3 regions of the Pseudoalteromonas sp. APC 3358 genome follow, and region 2 is predicted to be linked to each of the others. Evidence: predicted binding sites of a transcription regulator. Region 2 holds the regulator's gene; each other region holds the start of a gene.
The links. Region 2 encodes ArgR, which controls arginine synthesis, uptake and breakdown. Its sites were predicted from a motif close to ANTGAATANNTATTCANT; they were not measured.

Region 1 (3,290 bases), on a different contig from region 2:
TTAACTTCTGGTGATATGGCGGATAAATTCCCCATCACTGTTTCATTGCCTAACTTAAGCTCTACTTCCATACCGAGCCCTAATTCGTTTGCGTAACTTTCAGGAACTTGGAGTTCGGCTTCAAAATTACTTAAGTCGACGAGAGTCATAAGAGGTTGGCTTTGCGTCACTGCGGCTTTTTGTTGCACTAATAGGTTACCCACGATCCCTGTAACGGTAGCTTTAATAGATAGGTTGCTTACTTTTCGGATTAAGTCATCAACAATAAGTTGTTGGCGGGTCACATCACTTTTAGCAGCTTGTAGTTCAAAAGTGAGCGTGTCTTTGGCAAGCAATACCTCTTGCTGCGCATGCTTATAGGAGAGCTTAGCTCGGGATAAATCATCAACTGCTTTTTCTAGATCAATTTGGCTAATTAAGTGCTTTTGTATTGATAACTGTGCGCGACGATTTTCGCGCTCAGCGGCGTTAAGCTCGACTTGTGCCATATCGAGTGTTTTATTTAAGGTGAGTGTTTGGCGTCTTGCTTGCAAATGCTGCCTTTGCTGTTCGCCTTCAAGTCTTTTAAGTACAGACTCCTGTTGCTTTAATTCATTAGTTAACTCAGGGCTTTGCAGCAGGGCAAGTGTGTTGCCTTGCTTTACTGTATCGCCGGCCTTTACTTTTAAATCTATAAATCCCCGTTCTGGACTGTAGATTTTAGGGGCATTAGCAGCAACAATTTTACCACTGGCGGCAATGTCTCGAATGAGCGCTTTAACATGTACTTTTGCAATCTGTACTTTTGAGCGGCTAATAGAGCTTTTAGCGCTATGGTTAGTTAAAAAAATATAAGCAATTGCAGAGACCACAATGAAAACAATCGCAGTGATCATCGCGTATTTTTTATAGCTTATAGGTGCCTTTACCTGTACGTCTTGTGCGCTGGTATCTTTAATCATTTAATTTCCCCTAAATTGCTTTTATGTATTTTTCGCACAGCAGTAATAAAGCTGCTGTGCAAATAGCGGCAATAGGAGAGAGTAAAAATAAGCTTAGAGTAAACATAGTAATTCCAATTAGCGATTATATATAAAGCTATACGATTAATATGCCAACTATTATCTTATTGATATTTAAGTAATTTTATTTTTTTGTTATTGAAATTTATGTCCGCGGACAGTTTATGTGTCCGCATCGGACATAGTTTTAAATAAAAATTCACTATTAACGTACAAAAAATGACATGAACTTTCATAACTATACTAATGAGCAGCAATAATCGGGGATGTTAAGCCATTAAAGTAATGAAATAGCATAAAACTATCTAAATGTTAACTGAATAGCCCCTCTAGCGCTGAATACTTATTCACTTTCGGTTGCCTTTACGTTTACGTAAGCTGTCACGATGAAGGCTCGTGTTTTTTACAATATGTTAAACTTGACACCAGTGTCATGAAAAAATAGTGGTTAAAATAACGCTAAATGTTAAAAATAATGATAAAAAGAAATCTTGCTATGAAGTGAGAAATATTCAAGAATGTGAATATGTATTCAAAGTGCTATTGACTCTATTTAAGATAGAGGCTAGTTTTGTCCGTCTGTTAGCAAATCGTCGAGCAGTTCATCCACGCTAACAGTGCAGCAAGGGGAGGGGTCTATGTTATACGACTCAAAGTTAGAAAAAGAAAATTGTGGCTTTGGCTTAATAGCCCAAGTTAATGGTCAAGCTAGTCATAGGCTTATTCGTACTGCTATTACGGGGCTTGATCGCATGCAGCACCGTGGTGGTATATCTGCCGATGGTAAAACAGGTGATGGCTGTGGTTTATTATTACAAAAACCAGATAGCTTTTTCCGTGCTATTGCTAGTGAACATAACTGGCACTTAGGCAAAAACTACGCAGTGGGTATGATATTTTTAAATTCAGACCCTGTTTTAGCGCAAGCTGCAAAACAAATACTTAGCGAAGAATTAGAAAAAGAAACGTTAAATATTTTAGGTTGGCGCGTTGTGCCAACTGACCCATCTATGTTGGGTCCTATTGCTGTACAGCAATTACCAGGTTTTGAACAAATTTTTGTTAGCGCGCCAGAAGGTTGGCGTTCTAAAGACTTAGAGCGTCGCTTATATGTAGCACGCCGCCGCGCTGAGAAGCGCATTGTTGATGACGAAGCTTTCTATATCGCAAGTCTATCTGGTTTGGTAACTATCTATAAAGGCTTAATGATGCCTGCAGATTTACCAAATTTTTACCTAGATTTAGCTGATATTCGTATGACGAGTGCGATTTGTGTTTTCCATCAGCGCTTCTCTACTAATACTCAGCCGCGTTGGCCTTTAGCTCAACCTTTCCGCTATTTAGCACACAATGGTGAAATTAATACTATTGAAGGTAACCGCCAGTGGGCACGCGCACGTTCATATAAGTTTGCGTCACCGCTTATTCCTGATTTACAAAGCGCAGCGCCGTTTGTAAACGAAACCGGCTCTGATTCATCAAGCCTAGATAATATGCTTGAGCTATTTTTAGCTGGTGGCATGGATTTATTCCGCGCTATGCGTATGCTCGTACCACCTGCATGGCAGAAAAACCGTGCAATGGACGACGATTTACGTGCATTTTACGACTTTAACTCTATGCATATGGAACCATGGGATGGCCCGGCAGGTATTGTTATGTCGGATGGTCGTTTTGCGGCTTGTAACCTTGACCGTAATGGACTTCGCCCAGCGCGCTATGTAATTACACAAGATGGCTTTATTACGCTTGCATCAGAAGTGGGTATTTGGGATTACACTGCCGATGAAGTAGTTGAAAAAGGCCGTGTTGGTCCAGGTGAATTATTAGTTATTGATACTAAGCTTGGCAAAATTTGGCACTCAGATGAAATCGATCAAGATTTAAAGTCTCGCCATCCTTACAAGTCATGGCTTGAAGAGAACGTTAAACGTTTAGTTCCATTTGAAGAGCTTACTGAACAAGACGCGGGTAATCGCTCATTTGATGACGAAACGCTAGCTAAATATCAAAAAATGTTTGGTTATACCAACGAAGAACTTGATAGTGTTATTCGTGTAATGGGTGAAAACGGCCAAGAAGCAACCGGCTCAATGGGTGATGACACGCCATTTGCAGTGCTTAGTGAAGGGCATCGTTCGCTTTATGATTACTTCCGCCAAAAATTTGCGCAAGTAACAAATCCACCTATCGATCCACTGCGTGAAAATCATGTAATGTCACTTGCGACATGTATTGGTAGTGAGCAAAACGTATTTAACGAAACAACAGGCCATGCTAAGCGCCTAC
Region 2 (3,290 bases):
TAGTTTTAACTAGTTACACAGTGTGAAATTAATTCTGAGCAATAAAAAAGCCTGCAAATACAGGCTTTTTTGTTATTCTACTTTGGCTATTACGCCATGAAATCAACACCTTCTTTGATGTCTTTTTTCAGTGTTTCAAGCATGTCATTTTTTGCTTTTGTTTCAAATGCGCTTAGTTCGCCGTAAGAAAGAATTTCTTCTACGCCGTTTTTACCTAAACGTACTGGATGTGCAAAGTACTCTGCATCGCCATTTTCAACAGCAACGTAAGCGTAATCTACAACTTCCTCACCTTGTAGGCCTTTAACTAAAGACATACAAAAACGAGCTGCAGCAGCACCCATAGATAGCGTAGCTGAACCACCGCCTGCTTTAGCATTTACAACTTCAGTACCCGCATTTTGGATACGTGGAGTAAGTGCAGCAACTTCTTCATCTGTGAAAGAAACACCTTCAACTTGAGAAAGTAGAGGAAGAATAGTTGTGCCTGAGTGACCACCAATTACTGGTACTTTAACAGTTGCTACGTCTACGCCTTTAAGTTCAGCAACAAATGCTTCTGAACGAATAACGTCAAGCGTAGTAATACCGAATACGCGTTTAGCGTCGTAAGTACCTGCTTTTTTGAATACTTCAGCAACGATTGGAACTGTGCCATTTACTGGGTTAGTAATAATACCTACTAACGCTTTAGGACAGCTAGCAACAATGCCTTCTGCTAAAGTTTTGATGATACCAGCATTTACATTAAATAAATCAGCACGATCCATACCTGGTTTACGTGGCATACCCGCTGGGATAAGAACGATGTCAGAGCCTTCAAGCGCTTTGTTTAATTCGTCTGCGCCAAAGCCTGCTACTTTAACATCTGTTGGGATGTGAGAAAGGTCAACCGCAACACCTGGTACTACTGGTGCAACATCATAAAGTGATAATTCAGAGCCAGCTGGTAAGCCTGTTTTTAATAATAAAGACAACGCTTGGCCGATACCGCCTGCAGCACCTAATACAGCAACTTTCATTGGAATTCTCCGTAATTTGAGGTAGGAAACATTTGTGGCTCTTAAGATAATGAAATTAGCGACTAAAAACAAATTTATCCTGTCTATTTCAAGTATATTTTCGACCATAGTCGTAAACTTTTGTGATTTAACGCATCAAACTGGCAAGTTAACTAAACAACTGCTGCATAATTATTCATTTTTGTGTAGAATTTGCGGCATAAATAACAAAAACGAATAAAGACTATGCAACCACAAGATAAACAAGAAGCACTGGTAAAAGCATTTAAATCACTATTAAAAGAAGAAAATTTTGGCTCTCAAGGCGAAATAGTTGATGCATTAAAAGATCAAGGCTTTGACAATATAAGCCAAAGTAAAGTATCGCGCATGCTAAGTAAATTTGGTGCTGTACGCACACGTAACGCCAAACAAGAAATGGTTTACTGCTTACCTGCTGAAATGGGTGTACCTACGGCTAAAAGTCCATTACGCCAATTAGTAATCGACATTATGCACAACGAAATGATGATCATTATTCGTACCAGTCCAGGCGCCGCTCAGCTTATCGCTCGTTTATTAGATTCATTAGGTAAAGCAGATGGCGTACTAGGAACAATTGCAGGCGACGATACTATTTTTATCGCTCCTGCTAAAATATCTGAAATAGATGTAACACTTGAACGTGTTCGCATTTTATTTGATACGGTTTAATAGCAAACTAAATTTGTTTTAAAAACCCGACTGAAGGCGCGAAAAAAGCAGAACCCATATCGGCTTGAGTAAAATCAAGCCAGTGGTCGTAACAATCTCCTTCCCCTAAACGACTATTAAGTACTTTTTCAAATGCGGTGCCCGTACAAGAGCATGTAATTGATAACATTCCCTGCTCATACACATCGCCATAAGGCATGCTCTGATTTAATAATAGCGGTTGTCCGTCTTCGTCTTTTAGCTCACTTCGCGAAGCATGGCTGGTTTCAATCGCAGGGGTAATTAGCGTGTTATCAAGGCGCGTACGTCCCATTATTTGTTCTTGCTCGCTCAATGATAAGTGCTGCCACATAGTTAAATCATGCTTATAACGCTGTACATGAATATAACTCCCCTGATCTTCAAAATTGCCAGGGTTACTAATTAAAGCCGTAGCGCGCTTTTTTCTTCCATGTGCGGTGTCGCCACCATAAATAAAACCATTAAAATCACGACCATCTAAAAAGCGAAAATTACGAATTTGCTCCACCAGCTCAACATCGGGGGCAAATAGTTTTAAAATTTGCAGCGCAAATAAATGGTTAACGTCTTCACGGTCAGAGCGAATTTGCACAAATAAATCGCACGGTTGTACGCTCATTTGATGATCGCTATGGTTTATATTAGGAAAGCTCTGTAATTCGCTTGGGATGTATTCAGGGAGGATATGCGGCCAATATTGCGCACCAATAGCAACCATACAAGAAAGCATTGATTCTGAAAATTGATCGCTAAATTCTTCTTCAATAGCGCTTACTTGTTTTAACTTTGCGCGAAGTGATTCATCTTGACCATCAAACACATTAAAAAATAAGTGCAAACCGTGTAAGTTTGCTTCAGCACAAATCCCTGATTGCGCTTGCGCCATTGTTATTCCTTAGTTTTATAGATAAAAACACAGCGAATAACAAATTAATTACGATTCGAAAAAATTCACCGTGTGAGGTTTTATTTTTATTATAACCTGCTCATTATTTTCAAATGACTGGCCATATTGTGCAGCAACTTCAATTTCTTGTTCATCAATAACAAGTGAATAAACATACGCCGAACCAATAAAGCGACGACTTATGATTGTAGCTCGCTTGCTGAGTTTGTCACTTTGGTTATCTGCCACTAATTCTATTTGATGAGGGCGCACATATATAAGCCCTACGCTTACGTTTTGCTTACTCTCAACATAGGACTCGACTAAACCAAATGGTGTTTTGTATTCAGTTGCTGTTAATACTTCTGCGCTCAAGTATATGCCTTGACCCAGAAACTCTGCAACCTCCTTTGAACATGGAGCTGCAAAAAGCTGCTCAGGCGTGCCTTGTTGCTCAATTTTACCGCGATGCATAATGGCAAGTGTATCTGAAAAGGCAAACGCCTCTTCTTTTGAATGTGTAACAAACACAGCAGATACTTGGGTTGCCTTAATAATTCGACGTATATCGGCAATTAATTCAAAGCGTACTTGTGTGTCGATATTTGAAAAGGGCTCATCAAGTAGCAATAAACTAGGCTTATAAGCTAATGCACGAGCAATAGCTA
Region 3 (3,290 bases), 170 kb from region 2:
CTCTGCTCCATCAAGCACACGCTCTTGTAGCTCTTTATTCATTGGTGCTGGTGTTAAACCATATTCACCTTTTAATACGCCAGCAGTTTCTTTAGTAATTGTTTTGTAGCGCTCGCCCGTAAGTACATTAAGTACAGCTTGAGTGCCTACAATTTGCGACGTGGGTGTTACTAAAGGTAAAAAACCAAGATCTTCACGTACGCGTGGGATCTCAAGCAAAACTTCATTAAGCTTATCTGCCGCGCCTTGCTCTTTAAGTTGGTTTTCCATGTTTGTAAGCATGCCACCAGGTACTTGAGCGAGTAAAATACGACCATCAACCCCTTTTAAGCTACCTTCAAATGCCGCATATTTTTTACGTACATCTCTAAAGTAAGCAGCAATTTCTTCTAGGTGGTTTAAATCAAGGTCGGTATCGCGCTCAGTTCCTTCAACTATCGATACAATAGTTTCAGTTGCGGTGTGTCCGTAAGTCATACTCATTGATGAAATAGCGGTATCAAGCATATCAATGCCTGCATCAATCGCTTTTTGATAAGTCGCAGTACTTAAACCTGTTGTAGCGTGGCACTGCATAGCAATAGGAACCGATACGGTTTCTTTAAGTGCTTTAATTAATTTTTCAGCATCGTACGGCTTTAATAAACCCGCCATGTCTTTAATACAAATTGAGTGACAGCCTAAATCTTCTAATTGCTTAGCCAGAGTCAGCCACATATCAAGCGTATGAACAGGACTTACCGTGTACGAAATAGTACCTTGAGCATGCGCGCCTACTTTTATAGCCGCTTTAATCGCTGTTTCTAGGTTACGTACATCGTTCATTGCATCGAAAATACGAAATACGTCAACGCCATTTTTATGTGCGCGTTCTACAAATTTTTCAACTACATCATCAGCGTAATGGCGGTAGCCTAATAGGTTTTGACCGCGTAATAGCATTTGCTGTTTAGTATTAGGCATCGCTTTTTTAAGCGCACGAATACGCTCCCAAGGATCTTCGCCTAAATAACGAATACACGAATCAAATGTAGCACCGCCCCACGATTCAATAGACCAATAACCTGCATCATCTAGCTTGCTAGCAATAGGTAGCATATCGTCTAGGCGCATACGTGTTGCGAGCAATGATTGGTGCGCATCGCGTAATACCAATTCTGTTAATTTTAATTTAGCCATGTGTGTGCCCCTTATTTATTATTTGATTTGTACTGAGCAATGGCAGCACTAATAGCAGCGATGTGCTCATTAGGCACACCTTGAGATTTAAAAGACGGTGATTTAGCTGGTGATGCCTCTGGTTCGCTATAGCGCGTCACCAAATTAGACATAAGCGTTACTGCACCAATTAATATCGACAGAAATACAAACACCCCAACCATACCAGTTAGCATTAAGCTACCAGCCGTTGTGAGTAGAGCACCTATATCCATTTTTCTCCCCCTTGAAACCCATATCGAAAATAAAAAATCGATTTAATTAAATATTTATTCACTGGATAATAACAAAACTAGTCGCTTTGTCTACATCTTGTAAATTGGTAAAACCAATTAAACTATAAACAACATAACACTCAACAAATTTACATGCCATAACCCAGCAATCATGCGCCCTACAATACATACAGAAAATAACGACTATAGCTAATAGTTATATGGAAGTTGTTAATTAACTATTCAACTTAATAAAAATAACCGCCAAATTTTATAATAAGTACAAAAACACACATCAATTGTTAATTGGTCTTACCAAAAACATTGTTTTTAGTGAATATTTACCGGTAACTTGTAACAGTGTGAATAACTTACATAACAAAGCGTAAAAATTACTAACTAACTAATAACTAAAAACACAGTTAAAAACCATAACCATCTGATATAAAACAAAAATAAACTTTGGCATATAACTGGCATTAGTTATTGTGAGCAAATTTGATAACCAAGGAGAAAACAATGTTACGCTGGACAATTACATTTTTAGTTATTGCTTTAATCGCTGCAGTGTTAGGTTTTGGTGGCATCGCAGGTGCCGCAGCTGGTATAGCAAAAATTATATTTTTTATATTTTTAGTACTTTTAGTGATCTCATTAGTTTCAGGTGCACTACGTGGTAAATCACCCAGGTAGATAAAGCATTCAACTAACAAACACTAAAATTTAATTAATACTTACAAGGAATTACACTATGAAATCAACAACTGTTAAAGCAGCATTAATCGGTCTATTCGCAAGTTTTTTCATCATGGGTTGTGAAGATAACCATGCAGAAGATGCAGGCGAGCGTATTGACGAAGCAGTAACTGACGTGCAAAACAAAGTAGAAGATGCATGTGAAAATGTTAAAGAAGGCGTAAACGCTGAAGAAACTAACTGTTAATTCTTCTTGTATCGCTAAAAAACGGCCTTAGGGCCGTTTTTTTGTGCCTGTAATAAAATCACTGACTATAAAGCTGCTCATTTAGCGGTTAGCTTGCTAAAATAAAAAAAACGATATTTAAAGCAAGGCAATATGGCATTTACAACAACCTACACACTAGATAAACCTTACTTTTACGAGTGCTTTGATGAGTCACTCCCCTACAGTAAGCGCGCCAAACCTAAGTACTTTTTACTTGTACTCCTCGTTGCGCTTGGTTTATTTGGCATTTATGTTTTAAACGATCATTACTTAGGATCGTTTATGATCATGCTAGGTGTACTAGAGTGCGTCGCTTTTTACTATCGCAGACCTTGGTGGGTAACCAGACAAATGCTCAGCAGAGCGTCAGGCTCAGAGGTAACACTTACCTTTGATGAAGAAGGCATTAAATCGGCTAATCATTACAAAAGCTTTCAGCTAACTTGGCAAGACATAAGCGAAGTAATAGATACTCAGCAAGGTATTATTATTAAAAATAAAAGCGGCATGCAATACATTTCAAAACAAATACTAACCCCAGAAACACTCGCTTTTATAAACAAAAAAGCCACTCAGTGAGTGGCTTTTTGACTAGTTGAGTTAATTACTCAACTACGTATACGTGTTGATTAAGCATTGCCCGGATTAGGGTTCGACTTTTCAGCTTGTATGCGCATGTAAATCTCTTCACGATGCACTGATACGTCTTTTGGTGCATTAACACCGATTCGAACTTGATTTCCTTTAACACCTAGAACAGTAACTGTTACTTCGTCACCAATCATTAGGGTTTCACCTACTCTACGAGTTAGTATTAGCATTCTCTTGCTCCCATGTTCCAATAAAAATTATAAGATTCCGCTTAAACATACTAATGAAAATTAGACTGAAAA

Region 1: a site for ArgR is predicted at 1,521-1,538, ahead of gltB (glutamate synthase large subunit). Genes of this name have one in related genera too.
Region 3: a site for ArgR is predicted at 1,479-1,496, ahead of QL995_RS10775 (OadG family transporter subunit). Genes of this name have one in related genera too.

The regions. Positions count from the first base shown of each region.
Region 1 is NZ_JASDCE010000004.1:252,812-256,101, reverse strand. Features, by position in the region: gene QL995_RS08410 (efflux RND transporter periplasmic adaptor subunit) at 1-941, opposite strand, end outside; gene gltB (glutamate synthase large subunit) at 1,640-3,290, shown strand, end outside.
Region 2 is NZ_JASDCE010000005.1:183,390-186,679, reverse strand. Features, by position in the region: gene ispB (octaprenyl diphosphate synthase) at 1-3, shown strand, start outside; gene mdh (malate dehydrogenase) at 90-1,022, opposite strand; gene argR (transcriptional regulator ArgR) at 1,248-1,715, shown strand; gene QL995_RS09985 (Dyp-type peroxidase) at 1,723-2,622, opposite strand; gene QL995_RS09980 (ABC transporter ATP-binding protein) at 2,671-3,290, opposite strand, start outside.
Region 3 is NZ_JASDCE010000005.1:350,041-353,330, reverse strand. Features, by position in the region: gene oadA (sodium-extruding oxaloacetate decarboxylase subunit alpha) at 1-1,179, opposite strand, end outside; gene QL995_RS10775 (OadG family transporter subunit) at 1,191-1,433, opposite strand; gene QL995_RS10770 (DUF1328 family protein) at 1,953-2,126, shown strand; gene QL995_RS10765 (hypothetical protein) at 2,185-2,376, shown strand; gene QL995_RS10760 (YcxB family protein) at 2,509-2,976, shown strand; gene csrA (carbon storage regulator CsrA) at 3,027-3,218, opposite strand.